One region of the Lysinibacillus sp. FSL K6-1151 genome, then DNA from elsewhere that is predicted to be linked to it. Evidence: riboswitches for the same ligand, from Rfam matches in the RefSeq annotation. Region 1 holds a riboswitch; each other region holds the start of a gene.
What was found. Region 1 has a riboswitch for S-adenosylmethionine ahead of MHI04_RS01010 (methionine ABC transporter ATP-binding protein). Riboswitches for the same ligand answer to the same signal wherever they lie in the genome.
Positions count from the first base shown of each region.

Region 2: linked by a shared signal. The riboswitch ahead of metK (methionine adenosyltransferase) and the one ahead of MHI04_RS01010 (methionine ABC transporter ATP-binding protein) in region 1 are both predicted to bind S-adenosylmethionine.
Region 3: linked by a shared signal. The riboswitch ahead of MHI04_RS21055 (cyclase family protein) and the one ahead of MHI04_RS01010 (methionine ABC transporter ATP-binding protein) in region 1 are both predicted to bind S-adenosylmethionine.
Region 4: linked by a shared signal. The riboswitch ahead of metA (homoserine O-succinyltransferase) and the one ahead of MHI04_RS01010 (methionine ABC transporter ATP-binding protein) in region 1 are both predicted to bind S-adenosylmethionine.

Region 1 covers NZ_CP152040.1:203,008-208,225, reverse strand. Annotated here, with positions in the region: gene MHI04_RS01020 (sensor domain-containing diguanylate cyclase) at 1-458, opposite strand, end outside; gene MHI04_RS01015 (CaiB/BaiF CoA-transferase family protein) at 941-2,125, shown strand; SAM riboswitch class I at 2,380-2,488, shown strand; gene MHI04_RS01010 (methionine ABC transporter ATP-binding protein) at 2,596-3,621, shown strand; gene MHI04_RS01005 (methionine ABC transporter permease) at 3,611-4,273, shown strand; gene MHI04_RS01000 (MetQ/NlpA family ABC transporter substrate-binding protein) at 4,321-5,181, shown strand; gene MHI04_RS00995 (M20 family metallopeptidase) at 5,194-5,218, shown strand, end outside.
Region 2 covers NZ_CP152040.1:3,549,420-3,554,637, forward strand. Annotated here, with positions in the region: gene MHI04_RS16945 (alpha/beta hydrolase) at 1-86, opposite strand, end outside; gene MHI04_RS16950 (gamma carbonic anhydrase family protein) at 221-733, shown strand; gene metK (methionine adenosyltransferase) at 911-2,107, opposite strand; SAM riboswitch class I at 2,365-2,483, opposite strand; gene pckA (phosphoenolpyruvate carboxykinase (ATP)) at 2,873-4,459, shown strand; gene MHI04_RS16965 (alpha/beta hydrolase) at 4,545-5,218, shown strand, end outside.
Region 3 covers NZ_CP152040.1:4,345,580-4,350,797, reverse strand. Annotated here, with positions in the region: gene MHI04_RS21075 (hypothetical protein) at 1-150, opposite strand, end outside; gene MHI04_RS21070 (DUF2225 domain-containing protein) at 173-856, opposite strand; gene MHI04_RS21065 (Cof-type HAD-IIB family hydrolase) at 1,193-1,966, shown strand; gene MHI04_RS21060 (DedA family protein) at 2,067-2,663, shown strand; gene MHI04_RS21055 (cyclase family protein) at 2,706-3,443, opposite strand; SAM riboswitch class I at 3,532-3,638, opposite strand; gene MHI04_RS21050 (hypothetical protein) at 3,734-4,132, opposite strand; gene MHI04_RS21045 (helix-turn-helix domain-containing protein) at 4,256-5,218, opposite strand, start outside.
Region 4 covers NZ_CP152040.1:2,465,216-2,470,433, forward strand. Annotated here, with positions in the region: gene MHI04_RS11945 (Ger(x)C family spore germination protein) at 1-271, shown strand, start outside; gene MHI04_RS11950 (hypothetical protein) at 276-509, shown strand; gene MHI04_RS11955 (endospore germination permease) at 540-1,688, shown strand; gene metA (homoserine O-succinyltransferase) at 1,729-2,664, opposite strand; SAM riboswitch class I at 2,774-2,884, opposite strand; gene MHI04_RS11965 (nucleotide excision repair endonuclease) at 3,034-3,459, shown strand; gene MHI04_RS11970 (hypothetical protein) at 3,512-3,898, opposite strand; gene MHI04_RS11975 (TrmB family transcriptional regulator) at 3,920-4,702, opposite strand; gene MHI04_RS11980 (TSUP family transporter) at 4,829-5,218, shown strand, end outside.

The DNA of each region.
Region 1 (5,218 bases):
CGTCCTGTCATCGCCTCATATGGTTTAGAGATAAGTGGTGTCCTTTTGGATAACGCCTCTTTAGCACCGATTGATGTTAAAATTTCTCCCTTTATTTCAATAGATGGTGGAGAGACGGATAAAACCAATCCTTCTGCATTTGTTATTACTACAGAATTAAACATTTGATTTTGCAATCTCAAACGTTCTGTTTCCTGATTCAATGCTTGCGCATCGTCCATCTTTGCTTGTATCTGAGTTGCACTATAACCTAATATTTGGAAAGATTCATGTAGATAAGAATCCGCAGTAGATGCCAATTTTTGAGCATAAACCCTATTCGTTTCTAGTGTATTTTCCTTTATCGAGTCAATATTCATTCTGTATCCGCCCCAAACACTACCAAGGCTCGTGAAAAAGAATGCTGCCATCGCAACTCCCATAATTAAATGCTTTAGTTTTAATTGATGTGATTTCATTTCTTCTCTCCTATTTACGTTAATTTTATATGTATTTTTTGAGAGATACTTTATTAATAAATGGGGTAATAGTATCATTTCCAAATTGCGTAAGAAGAATCCAATACACCACTAGGATTGTATCAATAAAAAGGGTCGTATCATATAGCTAGCTAGTAAACAAAATTCTACAATTTATTTTCTTAAATTAAATATTCTAACAACTGACAACTATTGTCTGAAATTTGATAAAAAATCTAAATTCTAAATTTTTTTACTTTTATTGTTATTCTGACATATGAAAGTTGAAATGTTTATTTTATAATGAAAAATAGCATAGGCAAGTTAAGGTCTATTCTGTTATAATACTCTTTAAAATAAAATAAACTGTATTAATACAGAATCGAACGTTACGCTTTTCACACAATGGGGATTATGAGAAAAGCGCTACGCTTCCATCAATGGGATGGTCGTGTAGCCTACACAAAAAGGGGTTGGAAGATTTGGGCATTTTACAAGGGTTAAAAATTCTCGATTTTTCTGCATTACTACCAGGGCCAATGGCGACAATGATTTTTGCTGATTTAGGAGCAGATGTCATCCATGTTGAATCTTCAAAGCGCGTTGATTTAACACGAATTATGCCTCCCTATGATGAAGATCATGAGGCTTACATTCATCAACATTTAAATCGATCTAAAAAATCAATTACATTAAATCTTAAATCACCAGAGGCTATAGACATTGTAAAATCACTGGTGCAAGAGTATGACGTTATTATCGAAGGTTTTCGGCCTGGTGTCATGCAACGCCTTGGCATTGGCTATGAAGCTCTAAAGGAAATAAATCCAAAGGTTATCTATTGTGCGATTACTGGTTACGGACAAACTGGACCTTATAGCAATCGACCTGGACACGATAATAACTATTTATCTTTAGCAGGCTTACTCGATTATTCACGCCATAAGGATAAAAAGCCTGTCTCCATGGGGGTTCAACTAGCTGATATAGCTGGAGGGACAATGCATGCCGCAATTGGGGTACTGGCTGCTGCCCTTCATCGTGAAAAAACAGGCGAAGGACAATTCATAGATATTAGTATGACAGATGCTGTCTTTTCGCTGAATGCTATGTATGGTGCTGCGTTTATTGGGGGTGGTCGTGTACCACAGCCAGAGCAAGAAATTTTAAACGGAGGCAGTTACTATGATTTTTACAAAACAAAAGATGGACGCTTCTTCTCTGTCGGTAGCTTAGAACCTCAATTTCGTAAACTGCTCTGTGAAGCACTCGACATTCCTGAGTTGATTGATAATACCTTTAATGATTCTTACTATACGCAAATACGCTTTAAAGAGGCTGTTCATGATGCCTTTCTATCAAAGACATATGAGGAATGGCTTGAGGTATTTAACGAGGATTTTGAAGGTTGTGTAGAGCCTGTACTCACTTTTCCAGAAGCATGTGAGCATCCACAGTTGAAGGCTCGCGGCATGATCGTCGATATTCCAAAAAGCGATGGCACCATGCAACAGCAAATTGCTTCTGCCTTTAAATTTGATGGCACTGAGCCTGAGTACAAGTATGTCGGTGCCAAGCTTGGAGAGCATAATGAAGAAGTATTAACTGCACTTGGCTATAATGATGAACAAATTGCTAGTTTACGAGAAAAGGGCGTTTTAGAATAACGGAAAGGTTCAATTTGGAAGTAGGCAATTTTCAAATTGAACCTTTTTATGGCTGCCTGCTCATTGACATCCTCAGTAACATAAGCATAAATTATTTCACTAGAAAAAACGCGGCTACCAATGTACTCCTGCTGTTATAACAGTAAATGGATTTATTTTTCTAATAAAACTTTTTAAAAGAAATGTTGACATATAATTCATCAAGCATTATAGTATTGTTTAAATCTTAACAGACAATTAAATACGATAATTTCTTCTTATCCAGAGAGACTGAGGGACAGGCCCAATGAAGTCTCGGCAGCGGGTTATTAACATAATACCGTGCCAATTCCTGCAAATGTACTTACATTTGAAAGATGAGAAGGAAGTAGTTTCTTCAATAGTGGGGACCTTCCTTTTTTCTTAATCGATAAGAACAAAAGGAAGGTCCTTTTTGTTCTTTATTTTTAAATAGGGAGTTGAGCAAGTAAATGATTGAATTTCAGAATGTAGCGAAAACCTTTAAATTTGGTGATCGTGAAGTGAATGCAGTGAAAGATGTATCTCTTTCAATTCAGCAAGGAGAGATTTTTGGAATTATTGGATTTAGTGGTGCAGGAAAGAGCACATTATTGCGGCTTGTGAATCTATTAGAAAGTCCAACCCACGGCACTGTTCAAGTACAAGGTGTTGATATTAATTCGCTCACACCAAAAGAGGTAAGAAAGCTGAGAAGAAGAATCGGCATGATTTTTCAAAATTTCAACTTATTCTCCTCAAGAACGGTAGCTGGAAATGTAGCCTATCCACTTAAGCTGGCGGGAGTGCCTAAAAAAGAAATTAATGAAAGAGTTGCAGAACTTCTTAGTTTTGTTGGTCTTACAGAAAAAGCGAACGATTACCCTGAGCAATTATCTGGAGGCCAAAAACAGCGGGTTGGCATTGCGAGGGCGCTTGCTACCTCCCCTGATATATTAATTTGTGATGAAGCAACCTCAGCGCTCGATCCAGATACAACTGGGGAAATTCTCCGCCTTCTCAAAAAAGTAAACAAGGATTTAGGAATCACTATTTTGCTAATCACACATGAGATGAATGTCATCCAACAAATATGTGACAGAGTAGCAGTCATGGAAAATGGAGCAGTAATTGAATCTAATTCAGTTTTTGATATATTTACAAATCCACAGCATTTAACGACTCAACGGTTTATTCAATCGGTTCAGCAAGATCGACCATCTGCATCTCTATTAGAGGAATGGAGAAAAAAAGGCGGCAAAAATTTATACCGTGTTATTTTTAAAGGTGATATTGCTAGCGATCCTATCCTTTCTCGCGTAACAAGAAAATTTGATGTGGACGTTAATATCGTCTATGGCTCTGTCCGAGAAATTCAGGAGAAGTTCTATGGGAACTTGCTCGTCTCATTTGAGGGACATAGCGATAAAATACCTAGTGTTCTTACTGAATTACAAGACATTGTAACTGTTGAGGAGGTAAAATTCAATGAAGGTTGATTGGACGACTTTTTGGCCCCGTATTTTTGAATCTACGGGTGAAACGATTTTAATGGTTATTATAACCCTTATCTTCGGTTCTATTCTTGGTATAACAATAGGTTTACTACTATATGTGACACGAAAAGGAAATATTTTAGAGAACAAATTCGTGTTTCAATTGTTAAATTTTTTAATTAATATTATTCGCCCAGTTCCATTTATTATTTTTCTAGTGGCCATTAGCCCATTAACAAGAATGGTTGTTGGAACAACGATTGGTACGTGGGCAGCAATCTTTCCAATGACGATTGCCTCATCATTTGGTATTGCGAGAGTAGTAGAGAATAACTTAGTTAGCATTGACCCTGGGGTAATTGAAGCCGCAAAGGCAATGGGAGCAAGTCCTCTACAAATTATTTTTACTGTATTAATTCCAGAGGCACTTGGACCGTTAATTTTAGGCTTAACGTTTGTGACAGTCGGTTTAATAGATTTCTCTGCAATGGCTGGTACAGTTGGCGGAGGCGGTTTAGGTCATATTGCAATGACATATGGTTATCAACGCTTTGATGGAAGTGTCATGCTTGTGACCGTTATTATTCTTATTATTCTTGTACAAATTGCGCAGTGGATTGGGAATAAGCTATCAAGAAAAATTATGCGACGGTAAGAAGGACATTTTTCATTTGAATAAAACAACGAAAGAGGAGATTAATAATGAAAAAGTGGTTTAGTATTTTATTAGTTTTAACAGCCGTATTAGCATTGGCTGCCTGTGGGTCTGATTCAGCTACAGATAATGCTAAAAAAGAAGAAAAAGTAAAGATTGGTGTAACTGGAACAGATGGTGAAGTATGGCCGATTTTAAAAGAGAAAGCTAAAAAGGAAGGGATTGAAATTGAGCTTGTTGAGTTCTCTGACTATACATTGCCGAATCAGGCATTAGCAAATAAAGAAATTGATATTAATTCCTTTCAGCATATCGCGTTTCTAACACAATTTACTAAAGAAAATAATGTCGATTTAGTTCCAATCGGTGCTACTGTTATTGCTCCAATGGGAATATATTCAGAGAAAGTGAAGGATGTTAACGAAATTAAAAAAGGTGACAAAATTGCTATCCCTGATGACCCTTCCAACCAGGCTCGTGCATTAAGATTATTAGAATCAGCTGGCTTAATTAAATTGGCAGATGATTTTGGTCTCTTCGGTGACCCAAGTAAAATCGTCGACAACCCGAAAGATTTAGACATTTTACCGATTGTAGCTCAACAAACACCACGTGTATTACCAGATGTAGTTGCATCCGTTATTAATAATGGAGTTGCTGGACAAGCTGGGTTTGATCCCGTAAAGGACCCCATTTATCTTGAAGATGCCAACGATCCAAACGCCTTACCTTATGTGAACATTTTTGCTGCACGAGCAGATGATCAAGATAATAAAACATATCAGAGAATTGTCGAGCTGTATCATGAGGAAGACGTAATGAAGGCAGTCGAGGCAGAAACAAATGGAGGATCTATTGTTGTTGATTTATCAAAAGATGAGTTAATAAAACAAAGCAAAGGACTATAGGGGGAGATAAATATGAGCAAAACTTTATCGGGAATTG
Region 2 (5,218 bases), 1.3 Mb from region 1:
CATGCATACCATCGGTGATTTTCATATGCACCATGAACTATAGCAATCACAGCCTTTGCTTGTCCTTCAGCTTCCCATTTCCACATTCACATAGTCCTCCTAAAAAATAATTACACATTGATTATATCGAAATAAATAGCTCATTTTAATTTTATATTTCCATAAAGTTGCGTATTTGATACGATAATACTACATTATAGAAAGAATTGAGGCGATTTTCATGATTTATCCATTTAAAGATAAAATGCCAAAGATCGATCCATCTGTCTTCATTGCTGATTACGCAACTGTTACGGGCGACGTAACAATTGGTGCTGAAACAACCATTTGGTTTAATACGGTCATTCGTGGTGATGTTTCCCCAACCATTATTGGGAAACGTGTCAGTATCCAAGATCTTTGTTGCTTACATCAAAGCCCAAAATTTCCGCTAATTATTGAAGATGAGGTAACAGTTGGACACCAAGTCACTTTACATAGCTGTACAATTCGCAAAAATGCTTTAATTGGTATGGGCTCCATTATATTAGACGGGGCAGAGATTGGAGAGGGTGCATTTATTGGGGCAGGAAGCCTAGTACCTCCTGGTAAAGTCATTCCTCCGAATAGTTTAGCATTAGGTCGTCCGGCAAAAGTAGTCCGTGAATTAAATGCAGAAGATAAAGAGGATATGGAACGTATCGTGCGCGAATATGCAGAAAAAGGACAATATTATAAATCCCTTCAGAAGTAAACAATATACACAAAAATTCAATATTAACGAAAAAAATACCTCGCATTTCCGTGTAACCAAAATGTTCACGGATCGTAGCGAGGGATTTTTTGTAAAACAAAGGGGACAATATTGCCCCTTTCCTTTTTAATACATTAGAATAATTTTCTAATGTATTCATTACTTTAGCTCAATAGTTTATAGATGTGCCTTTTCTCGTAGAGCATCTGCTTTATCGATTTGTTCCCATGGTACATTTAAATCTGTACGACCAAAATGACCATAAGCTGCCGTTTGTTTATAAATCGGACGACGTAAATCTAGCATTTTAATAATACCTGCTGGACGTAAATCAAATAGCTCACGTACCCACTCTACGATTGCGCTTTCTTTCACTTTACCTGTACCAAATGTGTCAACCGCAATGGAAACTGGTTGAGCCACACCAATCGCATAGGCAAGTTGTACCTCAGCGCGTTCTGCCAAGCCAGCTGCTACAATGTTTTTTGCTACATAACGTGCCGCATAAGCCGCTGAACGGTCTACCTTTGTTGCATCCTTACCAGAGAATGCGCCACCACCGTGACGTGCATAACCACCGTATGTATCAACAATGATTTTACGTCCTGTTAAACCAGCGTCCCCTTTAGGTCCACCGATAACAAAACGGCCAGTCGGGTTAATAAAGTATTTCGTGTTTGCATCTAATAATTCACTTGGCACAACGGGTGCAATAACAAATTCTTTCAGATCAGCTTGAATTTGTTCAAGTGTTGCTTCTTCATCATGTTGTGTTGAAATAACAATTGTATCCACTCGCACAGGTACATTATTGTCATCATATTCAATCGTTACTTGTGTTTTTCCATCAGGACGTAAATACGCTAATTCACCTGATTTACGAACTTCTGTTAATCGGCGTGCTAATTTATGTGCTAAGCTGATTGGCAATGGCATTAGTTCAGGTGTTTCATTACATGCATAACCAAACATTAGACCTTGGTCACCAGCACCAATTGCTTCAATATCAGCATCTGTCATAGAGCCTTCACGAGCCTCTAAAGCTTGGTCAACACCTTGTGCAATATCAGGCGATTGTTCGCCAATAGCTACAAGCACCGCTAGATTTTCAGCATCAAAGCCATATTTACCACGTGTATAGCCAATTTCTGCTACAGTATCACGAACGATACCTTTAATATCAACGTAAGTAGAAGTAGTTATTTCTCCTGCTACTAATACTAATCCTGTTGTGACAGTTGTTTCACACGCTACACGTGCATTTGGATCTTCTGCTAAAATAGCATCTAAAATGGCATCCGAGATTTGGTCACAAATCTTATCTGGATGTCCTTCTGTTACACTCTCTGATGTAAACAGTCGACGGTTTGTCATTTGGTTTTCCTCCTATTACTCTTACAAAAAGTAGTTGTGTATGAATACGGTACTCATTACCCATGTCAAGTCCGCTCCTAAGGATTGAACTCTCAAGCCGTTACTGCTGCTTTTAACACGAGGATTTCGAAAGATCTGTCATTATAATAAGGAAAGAACTACATATACTTACCTTTACATTCTTTTTTAGCAATAAAAAAATCCTTTACTCACGTTACTGCACATGAGGAAAGGAATAATGACTTCGTAACCTTTCACTCTTATCGTTCAAGGGATGTTCCCTTGCATCAGGTTGGCACCAACGCATGATGTGAAATAAAACATGCAGGTTGCCGGGTTTCACAGGGCCTGACCCTCCACCAGCTCGGGATAAGAGTATCCGTTCAATTTCATGTTACTGAAAAGGTTGAACGTTGTCAAATATTTTCTTATGTATTACTGTATAGAAAGGAAGGAACTGATTACACAAAAACTTTTCATACTTGGATGATGATGTAAATAGAAGCAAATTAATCCCTACAACATACCTAGCTACTTGTGGTAACATATGTGTGGCTCAATTTTTGCGCCTAATTACAGTAGGATTGATCGGATTCTACTCGAAAAACATTATTTTTTGTCAGTTTATTGAAAAGTGATAAAAACTCTAAAATAATTTCTTAATTAGTATAGATTATTTAAGCAATTGTGTTATACTATTTTTGAAATTAAGAAAAAATCCCTCTAAATCAAGGGAATACTATAAAAAAGGATGGTATTTAATCGATGAATTCAGTAGAAATTGCAAACGAACTGAAGGAATTATTAAACGGCGGTAACATTAATGTTCAACTTTCAGTACCACAATTAGCAGAAAAAGCTACATCTCGTGGTGAAGCAATGTTAACAGTAGATGGCGCAGTTCGTGCAGAAACTGGCAAATACACTGGTCGTTCACCTAAAGATAAATATACGGTAGAAGAAGAAAGCACAAAAGATCAAATTGACTGGGGTAAAGTCAACCAACCGATTTCTTCTGAAGTGTTCGATAACTTATATGTAAAAGTAATAAAATATTTAAAAGAACGTGACGAGTTATTCGTATTTAAAGGCTTCGCAGGTGCTGACAAAGATTCACAATTAAGCATCCAAGTAATTAATGAATACGCTTGGCACAACCTTTTTGCTCATCAATTATTTATCCGTCCAACTGAAGAAGAATTAACTTCTCATGTTGCAGACTTCACTGTCATCTCTGCTCCTAACTTTAAAGCAGACCCTGCAGTTGATGGTACTGCTTCTGAAACTTTCATCATTGTATCACTTGAAAAGAAAATGATCTTAATCGGTGGTACTGAATATGCTGGTGAAATGAAAAAATCTATTTTTGGTATCATGAACTACTTATTACCACAGCAAGGTATCCTTTCAATGCACTGTTCAGCAAACGTTGGTGAAGCTGGCGATGTGGCATTATTCTTCGGTCTATCTGGTACTGGTAAAACGACATTATCCGCTGATCCAGATCGTAAGCTAATTGGTGACGATGAACACGGCTGGTCTGATAATGGTGTATTCAACATTGAGGGTGGCTGCTATGCAAAAACAATCAACCTTTCTGCTGAGAAAGAACCAGAAATCTACAATGCAATCCGCTTCGGTTCTGTTTTAGAAAACGTAGCTGTTGATCCAGAAACTCGTATTTGTGACTATGATGATGGTTCATTAACAGAAAATACACGTGTAGCTTATCCAATCCAATACATCGAAAATATTGTTGATCCTTCTGTTGCAGGTCATCCAAAAACAATCATCTTCCTAACAGCTGATGCGTTTGGCGTATTACCTCCAATCAGTAAATTAACAAAAGAGCAAGCAATGTACCACTTCCTAAGCGGTTTCACTTCTAAGCTTGCTGGAACTGAACGCGGTGTAACAGAGCCAGAACCAGTATTCTCTACTTGCTTCGGTTCTCCATTCCTTCCACTTCCAGCAACAGTGTACGCAGAAATGTTAGGTCAAAAAATTGACGAGCATGGTGCACAAGTATTCCTAGTGAACACTGGTTGGACTGGTGGCGAATATGGTACAGGTAGCCGTATGAAGCTGTCTTACACACGCACAATGGTACGTGCAGCAATCGACGGAAAATTAACAAATGTTGAAACGACACAAGATGCTGTCTTCGGTTTACACATTCCAACAGCAGTTGAAGGTGTACCGTCAGAAGTGTTAAATCCTCGTGAAGCATGGGCAGATAAAGCTGCATATGATGCGAAAGCTGCTGAACTTGCAGGCTTATTCAACGAAAACTTCAAGAAATTCTCAAACGTTTCTGATGCCATTACTACACTTGGTGGCCCATTAAAATAACGACTAGACACAAGAATCAAAGGGAACGAATTCATTCGTTCTCTTTTTCTTTACCTTGAAGGTAGCTAGTATTAGGGAGATACATATGACAAAAAAATATAAAATACTATTTTCTATTCTTATAATGTTGTTAGCTTTATTTGTTGGCGCTGGTTTTTTTGCAGGAAATTACTTTTATAATCTGGCATTAAATCCTGACACTGATAAAACAGCAGTGCTAGATGCACCTCATAATGTAATAGCTGTCAATCCTCAGGAAGTTAAAGAGAAAGAAACAACTGAGCAATGGTTTCATAAGCAATATGAAGATGCTTCGCTTCAATCCTATGATTCGCTAAAGCTCCATGCTTACTCCATCCAAAATGATCACCCCACCGACAAATGGGCTATCATCTTTCATGGCTATTCAAGCGAAGGCGCACAAATGACAAAGTATGCTAAACATTTTTATGATATGGGCTATCATGTACTTATTCCAGATGCGAGAGGCCATGGTAAAAGTGAAGGAGATTATATTGGCATGGGCTGGCATGATCGTTTTGATGTTGTTTCATGGGTCAATCACATTGTCAGCTTAAATGAGAGCGCTGAAATTGTTCTTTATGGTGTTTCGATGGGTGGAGCCACTGTCATGATGGCTTCAGGAGAGAATTTACCAACAAACGTTAAAGCAATCATTGAGGATTGTGGCTATTCTTCAGTATGGGATGAATTTTCCTATCAGTTGAAAGCAATCTTTCACTTACCTGCATTTCCAAT
Region 3 (5,218 bases), 500 kb from region 1:
CCATTTGTAAAGGAGTTCAGGTGACACTCCTGTTAAAGCGACTATCTCATCGTTTGTTAAGTAGCGATTATTTTTTCTTAATAAAAAATGATGTAACTCTGAAAATATGTCCTCTTCTCTCACATCAATTCTTTTATGGAATAGCAACATAACTAGTCCTCTCCTCGTCAAATCAATTAATGATTTCATTAACTGTTATAGGTTGTTCGTCATATTTATAATTTTCCCAACGATTACGCGCAAGCTTTCGATATTTTGGTGATACATTTCGATCGGCAATTAAACGTGAGAATCCTTTTTTAGCTTCTACAATATCACCGAGTCGAAGGCTTAATTCAGCATGTAAAAACTGGATTCTTTCTCCACCCTCCTGATTGGATGCAAAGGATTTACTATAAAAGTCTCTAGCTGCAAAAAGGTAACGCTTTTCGGATTCCTCATCGGTTTTTAAACGATAAAGCCAAGCAATTTTCAAGGCGAAATTCGCCATTAAAAGGGATTCCTCCATGGAAGCACGTGATACCAAATAAGCAAGCTTAAAACTGACAATGGCATCATCGATTGTACGTTCCTGACAAATATCCATCGGCTTCTGGAGCTCTTTAATGTAAATTTCATCAATGAGTTGCATGAAAGGTCCATATGTCCGTGTCATAGACTTATGGTAGGCATAGCCGCAATGGGGACAAACAGCAACCTCATACAGCAAAGGATTTAAGCCATCATAAACAGGCATGAAATCTGTTTGCTCCTCGATGATTTTATATCGATTAGGGCGTACTTTATAAGTTGTAAAATGCTTTTTGCAAAATTTACAATCTACACTACTTTCATAGTAGTAAATGTTAAATGCCATAAGAATCAACTCCTTTGCAGGCTCTAAAATTTTGTTTCTTTTGCTCTATTTATACGTAAATGTTTATCGTTCAATGTATTTAAGTAGATATCTTTTATTTTAACAATTCTGTGTTCTTTGGTATACTCCTTTAGAATTATTAAAATAAAAATATTCATCTGTTTTATAGTTAATTGTCATTAAATCTATGCTTGTAATAGTATTTATCGGTGCTGTTAATGTAAGTTATAGAGTTTGCTGAAAGTTTGTCAAAATACTTTCATACTTTTCATTAAGTATAAGGAATGAATTAAATGTTTGTGATTCTAAAGTACTGTTTTATAAAGGCGGCTTAAGATGAATTATAATATCATATTTTTTGATATGGATGGAACACTGATTAATTACGAGGATGGCTGTGTGGAAGAAAGCACAAAGAAGGCCATTCAACTTTTGCAGGAGAGAGGAATTCACCTTGTAGCGGCTACAGGAAGACCTTTATCGATGTGTCAGGAGATACAAGCGCTAGGGATTGAAACCTTTATTACAGCAAATGGGGCATATGTGAAACATAAGGATTTAATCATACATAAAACACCTATTGCTAAAGATATTGTTCAAAATGTACAAGCTTTTGCACGTGAACAGCAGCATAGCCTCACATTTTTTACAGAGCAACTATCGATGAATGGCATTCAGCATCCAGCTGCTTTCAATGCGATGCAGGCAACTCTATCTTTACGAAATTTTCCGGTTGTGAATGAAAAAATTGTGGATGAAGAAGTTTTTCTCATGTGTCTATATGCAGATGAGGAGGCTGAAAAAAGATATGCTAGCCAATTTCCGCATATATTTTGGCAGCGATGGCATCCTTATATTGTAAATGTATTACAGCAGGATGTTGCCAAATCGATAGCTGTTGAAGCGGTACTAGACCATTTTAACATTGGTCCTGAGAATGCTATTGCTTTTGGAGATGGGGATAATGATATTGATATGTTAGAGCATGTAGGGCTAGGTATCGCGATGGGAAATGGTAGCGCAGCTCTAAAAGCAGTTGCGAATTTTGTTACAAAGAGTTCCACTGAAGGTGGTATTGACTTTGCTTTACGGCAGTTTCAAATGATATAAAGCTGCTGAAGGTCTTAAAGTCGATGCTTCAGGTTCTCTTAGATCTATTGAAGGAACTTGTTAATCAATGAGTTTTAATAAATTTTGGGTGGGGTGTTATATGGCACATCATGTGCAATCTCTAATTGAACATTACGGGTATTTGGGTATTATCGTGATCCTAATTGGAGGCATTGTTGGGTTGCCACTACCTGATGAGGTCTTTCTAACATATGTTGGCTACAGTGTTTATATAGAAAGCCTTGAACACATTCCCGCTTTAGTAAGTGCAATGATTGGTGCAGTTGGCGGTATTACCTTAAGCTACTATATCGGCTATCGTTTTGGCTTACCATTATTGCAGAAATATGGACCCAAAATTCATATTACGGAGCAAAAAATTGATTTTACAAAACAACTGTTTACTAAAATTGGGCCAACTTTATTATTAATAGGCTATTTTATACCTGGTGTACGGCATCTGACAGCCTATATTGCGGCAATTAATAATTATCCATATAGAAAGTTTGCTTTTTTTGCCTATACAGGGGCATTTATCTGGACTTTCACATTTATAACGTTAGGGAGGATGCTTGGGGAGAAGTGGCGGTTTGTTGGTTATTATTTATCTCATTATAGTATTTATCTTATCCTATTGTTTGGCCTCGTAATGCTCATCGTTTACTATCTATTCAAAAAAAGAAATATACGAAAATAAAGGTCTGTATGATTCAACACATGAATCGTACAGACCTTTGTGTTATGGCAAAATAGCAAATGAGCGTACAGGGAATCCAGATGCCTTTTCAGGCTTAGGGACGATATTGAAGATAATTGCCCCCTTCGCAGGTAGCTTGTCCAAGTTAGTCATCAACTCAATTTGATAGATGTTTTGTTCAAGCACGAAGTATTCGCCATCTAGCTTACCATTTTTGTGAAAATCAGCGGCTGAATCAGTATCAAATGTTTCATGGCCAAGTGCACTTATTTGACGTTCCTTCAATAAAAATTGTAAAGCCTCTAAGCCCCAGCCTGGTATATGGTTATGTCCATCCATATCTTGGTTACTAAATGCCTCTTTATCTGGCCAGCGCTTACTCCAATCCGTACGTAGCGCTACAAAGGTACCTGCTTCAATTACTCCATGTTGTGCTTCAAAATCAAAAATATCTTGCACACTTAGCGAGAAGTCATGATTGCTAGCAGCTTCTCGTGATTTATCAATAACGACAAGAGGAAGAACTAGTTCTTTTAGTTCTAATTCTTCTAGATAGCGGGAGTCTCGCACAAAATGAATGGGTGGGTCGATATGTGTGCCATATTGTCCTGGGAACGTGAATTGTTGTGCGAAGAACCCGTCATCATGAGAGAATAATGTTTCAAATTTAGCATCTTCAAACATAAAAAAATGTGGGGAATTAGGGCCGAATGTATGTGTTAAATCAACCCATTGTTTTGATTTTAATAATTGTAATGCTTGTAAAAGTTGGTTTGACATTGATTTCACTGCTTTCTGTTAAAATTAGTAGAACATAAAAAAGAGTCCCCTTAGAAGAGGACTCCAGAATAAGCAACGGTAGTTCTTCTTCTCATCTTTCAGGCTTAAAATTTTGCCAATTGGAATTAGCACCATACTGTTGAGCTGGTTGCTGAGACTTCATCGGGCCAATCCCTCCGTCTCTCTCGATAAGAAAAGTGATATAAGAATTTTCAGAAATAATAATAAAAACACTTTAGCATAGAATTTTATAGTTTACAAGTTCGATAGAGATATAAGGGTAAATTTTTTTACCAACTTAAATTTATGGTTATGCCACAACAACCATTATCCATAAGACGTATTCTGAAATTGTCTGGTGTATAATTTGCATCAAATTTCATCGTAATGCCTGTTGATGTGATTAATTTATCAACCTCTGTTTTATTTGAAAGCTGTGCAGCATTCATTAGATCATGTGCAAATTGTTGAGAGCTATCAATTTTATCCGTAAGCAATTGAGCCTGTTGCATGATCGCCTTTATCCGTGTAGCTGACATTTTTAATTTATGTGTGTCGACAGGTGGAAAGGGGGTAGTGTTCGGCATTGCCAAATGTTGAGGAATAGGTCTAACGGCAAGCTGCTGGGCAAGTGGCGACGTTGGGTAATGATAAGGATGAACAAAGTACGGATAAGGATTGTAATACAATGTAATTCCTCCTATCCTATAGCTGATATCTTATCTTATGTAGCTAAACGTCTTTAGGTGTTATTTTGCAGTGCAATGTCTGTCCTAATCATTTAAAAAGGAAGCCAAAGTGAGCTTCCTCTTTTAGCCGAGAACATGTAAGACATCATCAATTTTTTTACTATGAGACAGAATACCGTAATTCATCCATGTTAAAAAATCCACTTCATATACACAGTTGGTTTTAACTGCAGCTAGATTTTTCCACATAGAAGTTTTTAAAATCGTACGCTCCTCGTTCTCGTAAATGGAATGTTGTTTATCAAAAGTAATAAATAAATGATCCGCATCTAATTGCAGCAATTGATCAAATGTCAGTGGTGCTTTACGTTGATTGTGCGGAATACTCCAGACAAGTGGATGTGGCATTAAACCGAGGTCACGATATAAAATTGGCCCCGTATAGCCACATTCAGGACCCGCATATAGAGTAATGCCAATGGCTGAAATGCGAAGAAATGCCACACTTTGCCCATAAACGGATTTACTAAGAATTCCTTTTGCTTGCTGTACCTTATCCTCATATTGTAGGATCACGTCTTGCATCAAGGCGGTTTTTCCTGTTAAATCAGCAATCTTAAACAAAGTAGACTGCCAGTTCTCTCCAGGATGTGAGATATGACAGATGGGAGCTACTTCATTTAAATGATGACAGGATTCCCATCGCTCTATACCTGCATCTAGCATAATTAATGTTGGTTTATAGTGAAGGAGTCGATCCATTTCTCCATTTTGTACATCGATATCAGGCACTTCTTGTAGACCTAAATAGTCTTGTTTTCCCCATTTTGGATGACTGAATTGAGCAATTGGTGTAATCCCAAGGGCGACAAAGAAATCTTCTAAGAATGGTGCAAATACACGTAGATTGCTGCTTTGGTTTCTTCGATATTGTCCTGGAGAGATGCCGACATGTTCTTTAAAACGACGATTGAAATAATACTCATTATTAAATCCGATAGACTGACTAATTTCAAATACCCGATCATTTGTTGTCATTAATAATTGCTTGGCTTTTTCAATGCGAATGTTATTTAAATAGTGAAG
Region 4 (5,218 bases), 2.3 Mb from region 1:
TAAATCCATTGATTATGTCAATAAAAAAACAGCTAAGGGCATTGATGAACGAATTCAAAAAACATTGGAGAAAATACAACAGCAATATGAGGTTGATGTGTTTGGTTTCGGTGATGCCTTACATCGTGCAGATCCAAAACAGTGGAAAAAAATTAAGGATGAGTGGGCTTCCATCTTTCCAGATTTGGCGGTAGATGTGCAAGTGAAAGTAACGACACAAGGTTTAGGTACGATGCAAAATTCATTATTAAACAAGCCAAAGGAGGAGTAACGAAATGGTGCTAGCTGTAGCCATCTTTATCATTTCAATGATCCTAGCACTTATTTTTATACCAAAGCTAAAAAAGCAGCATGATTCAAAAACCATTGTCGTATTTTCTATTTTGCTTCTCATCGGAACGGCTTTGAATATGGGAAATGCGCTAAAAATCCATATTCCAAGCCCATTGGATTTGATTACCTTTATCTTTACACCAATTAAAGATTATATTGTGTCATTAACAAAATAGATAGAAGGATAAAAAATGGAGGGTTGCTCGATGGAAAAAGAGATTATTAGTTCAAGACAATTTACAATCATTACATTCCTCTATTCTATCGGAACGGCAATTTTAATTATCCCTTCTAGTATTACGGGTGCCGCTAAGCAAGATGCATGGATTGCCGCCTGCATTGGAGTTGTCCTTAGCCTGCTGGCCGTTAAATTATTTTTAACACTAGCCAACCAAACACCGTCACTTAATTTTGTAGAGGCAAATGAAAAAATTCTTGGTCGTTTTTTTGGAAAAATCACAGCCAGTTGTTTCCTAATCTTAACCTTTCTATCTGCTGGAGAATTACTCTATTTTATCGGTATTTTTATGAAAACCGAAGTCATGCCGGAGACTCCGACATTAGCATTTGCCTTGATGTTTAGTATTATCATTATGTACGCTGCTTATTTAGGCATTGAGACCTTTGCCCGTTCAGCAGAAATTATTTTTCCAGCATTTGTCTTTATTTTTATTTTTTTTATGGTTTGTATTACGCCTCAAATTCATTTTGAGAACATTCAACCCTTATTAGAAGCAACCAAAACATCTATGCTTTATAGTATTGCACGCTTTATGAGTATCTTTTCCTTTCCACTACTGGTGTTATTAATACTGTATCCTGCTGGTGTCAATGTACAGCCATCTGCACAGAAAGGGTTATATTTTGGGACAATCCTCGGTGGCATCGTCTTAATTACGTTGATTGTGCTATCGATTCTTGTTTTAGGACCTGAGAATACGTCATCTAGAACATTTCCTAGCTATGCCTTAGCGCAAAGAATATCGATAGGGAATTTTTTGCAGCGCATTGAAATCATCATGGCCTTTATGTGGATTTCATCTATTTATATTCGCACATTTATGTATTTCTATACGACTGTTGTCGGTCTTGCGCAAATTTTAAAAATCAAGGATCATCGCCCTCTCATATTACCGATGGGTCTAATTGTCATTGGGCTTTCTCAAATTATTCATCCAGACATTGTACATTCAACCAATTACAATAATGAAATTTGGCCAATCTTTTCTTTTATAATCACCATTTTATTACCGATACTTTTATTGATTGTCGCAGTTATACGAAATCGCAAAACCAAAGCTCAAAGTACCGAAACGCCTAATACAGAAACAACGAATGACAATCAAAAAGTCTAATTTCTTTTATGGTGAGAAAAGAAATTAGACTTTTTATTAATTAAATATGATATTCAATTTCATCTACAAAATCCCATTCGTATGGTGTTTCTTGGTAAACATAGTAGTTCAACCAGTTAGAGAATAATAAATGCGTATGGGCACGCCATGTATTCATTGGCTCCTGTGATGGATCATCATTCGGGAAGTAATTCACAGGAACAGCGATATCTATGCCCTTTGCGACATCACGGCTATATTCATCGGCTAATGTTGTCGCATCATACTCCAGATGCCCTGTAATCATAATGTTTTTATTATCTTTTGATTGGACGATGAACACACCTGCATCCTCTGAATAGGATAATAATCGTAAGTCTGGATGATTGCGAACCTCGTCGATCGAAACAGAAGTATAGCGTGAATGTGGAGCGGTAAATAAATCACTGAAGCCACGTACTAAATCCACTGTTAAATCGGTGATTACATGGGAATAGACACCTGAGCATTTAGCTGAAAGTTCTACCTTTCCTATCCCATAATGATGATACAGTGCCGCCTGTGCCCCCCAACAGATATGTAAAACGGATGTCACATTCTTTTTGGACCAGTCCATAATTTCTGAAATTTCCCGCCAATAGTTAACTTCTTCAAAGGCCATTTTTTCTACAGGTGCTCCTGTAATAATCATCCCATCATAGCGACGGTGACGAATTTGGTTGAACGTTGTGTAAAATAGCTGTAAATGTGATTTACTGACGTTTTTCGACTCATGTGTGGCCGTATTTAAAAAGGTTATATTTACCTGTAGCGGTGTATTCCCTAATAAACGTAGTAATTGAAGCTCCGTTTTTTCTTTTTCGGGCATTAAATTCAATATTAATATGTTTAACGGACGAATTTGCTGTGTTTTCGCACGGTCCTCTTCCATGACGAAGATTTTTTCCTCACGTAAATGTTCTCCAGCTGGTAAATTTTTCGGAATATTAATTGGCATCTTGCGTTCCCCTCTCTTTGATCACTCTCTTTTAGCAAACCTTGCTGACAAATTAAAAAATCCTCCTCATTCCATACGAGATAGAATGAGAAGGATTTTTTCACGTCCACTCTTATCTCTCAAAGGAAAAATCCTTCGCTGGAATTAGCACCTTTCTAACAATTGTTAGAGGTTGCTGAAGCGTCATCGGGCCAAATCCCTCAGCTTCTCTTGATAAGATTATTTAATTACATCGAATTGTAGCATGAATTAGTTAGAATATCAATAATTCATAGAATATTTTGTGATTCAAATGCATGTTCCTCGTTTATTTGATGTACACTAAGCTTGCTATAAGTAGTGTTTCTACATTTAAAATTTATGGTAAACATGCCGTATTTATGTTACCATATAACTTTAGTAACAGAGAGGAACGTGAATACTTTGATTAAAATTGAATTTCCAAAACCTGATGTAGTCATCCGTCAACGTGAACAAGAAGTAAAACCTGGTGATGTGCCTATCACACCATACTTTGGTTTTATTGACTTCCATAAAATCACACGTGATAAAGGCGGCATTTTTTTATTCTATAATGACAAGAATGAGCTATTATTTGTCGGCAAAGCACGTAAAATTCGTCAACGTATTAAAAAGCATTTCGAGGACAATGTATCTCCGATGAAAAATCATCGTGATGAAGTGTTCAAAATTGAGGTCTATGAAGTAGAAGATCCAATGGAACGTGAAATTTACGAAACATATGCGATTAACACTTTCCGCTCCAAATACAATGTAGAGAAAGTCTTTTATTAAGATATCTTGTAAAGAAACCGAAATCTCATTTAATGGGATTTCGGTTTTTGTCTTATATAGAGGTTACGCGATCTATTGGCGTACTCTCGCCGTTTATTCGCAAATCAATCGTGTATAGCTCAGGATCTTTGGTGATGATTTTATATACATAGGGTTGAGCCACTTTTCGTTGCTCGCTACCTTCTTTCAGTTGGATGACTTGACTATTTTCTTCAGCCGCAATACTTGCCAGCACATTCCCTTTCGAATAATAAACAAGATAATACGTAGAGTCATCTTCATACAATAATTGAATCTTATCATTAGCCTCAATTTTTTGTTGAATATTGTCTGGAACGACAGTTAGCTCATGAATCATTAGTGATTTGGTAGGCGTTTTAGCGTTACATGCTCCTAACATTAATAAGCTCATTAAACCTAGCAACACGAATTTTTTCACGTTACTCCCCTTCCCTTATGACTATTCTAAGAAAAAAGCTTTACGCTCCTTAGCAATCCAGTCTTCTAATTCCTGATCATCACGTTTTACCAATCGATTGATAAGGACGTCATGCCAAACATAATCCTCTAACAAATAAATATGGACAGGGTCATTGGTGATAAAGGCCATTTCTTGCGTAGATGGAGAGTGACCATAAATCATTTCCTGACCATCTACCGATAAAATAAACCAATGTGGTGTAGACGTTTTTTTCGTGTAGTGTGTAGCTCTATGCTGGTCAATCGACTCTAGCTGTTCCCCTACATATAGGGTAATACCATGAATAGGAACATGCTGTGCCACTTCTTGAATATCTCCCCTTAAAGTATCATACATATCTTCCCACATCGATAGAATCACTTTTTTCTTGGCTTTTTTTAAAAGTGACTGGCAATAGTTGATGATCGCCTCCTTGCCCTTTAGCATGACTACTTTTGGCTCCACTTCCTGCACTTTTTCCTCTAATTTTTCTAATTTCGTACTCATGGATGTAAAATTCGATTGCCAGCGCTGCTGCATTTGCTGTAAAAACACAGACACAGGCATAGCCGCATAGGTCGTTTGTTCAGCCGTTTCTTCTTTTAGCACAATTCCCTTTTCTACAAGGACGTTTAAAATATCATAAATTCTTGCGCGTGGTATACCAGAATTTTTACTGACCTGATAGGCACTAACATGACTTTGCTGCACAAGTGCCGTATAGGCCTTTGCTTCATATTCTGTAAAGCCCATGTCTTTCAACTGGGCGATTAATTCCTCCATGTAATCCCTCCATTATCTTTATTATAGGCTACTGTTGTGAAGATTTGCCAATGAAAAAATGAGGGTTTACAGCGTAATTAAAATTAGTTACTATTTCAGTAGTAACTAATTTAAAAGAGGTGTAATATGTTTTTTGAAGTCGATGTACATATTCTTATCCTGTTAATTTCATTTGGATTTCTGGCGGCTTTTGTCGACTCAGTAGTGGGAGGAGGCGGTTTAATTTCATTGCCAGCTTTATTGTTTGCTGGCCTCAATCCAGCCGCTGCTGTTGCAACCAATAAACTTGCCGGGACAATGGGCTCACTGACATCTTCCATTTCCTTTTATCGTTCTGGTCAGCTTGAAATACGATCCGTTCTCAAATATTTCCCGCTTGCCTTTGTCGGCTCCTTATTTGGTGCATGGACCGTGCATTTAATCAATCCAGCATTACTAAAGCCATTAATGCTCGTGATGCTGGCAGCCGTTGCGGTTTATACAATTTTCAAAAAGGATTGGGGCGCTGTCTCTAGC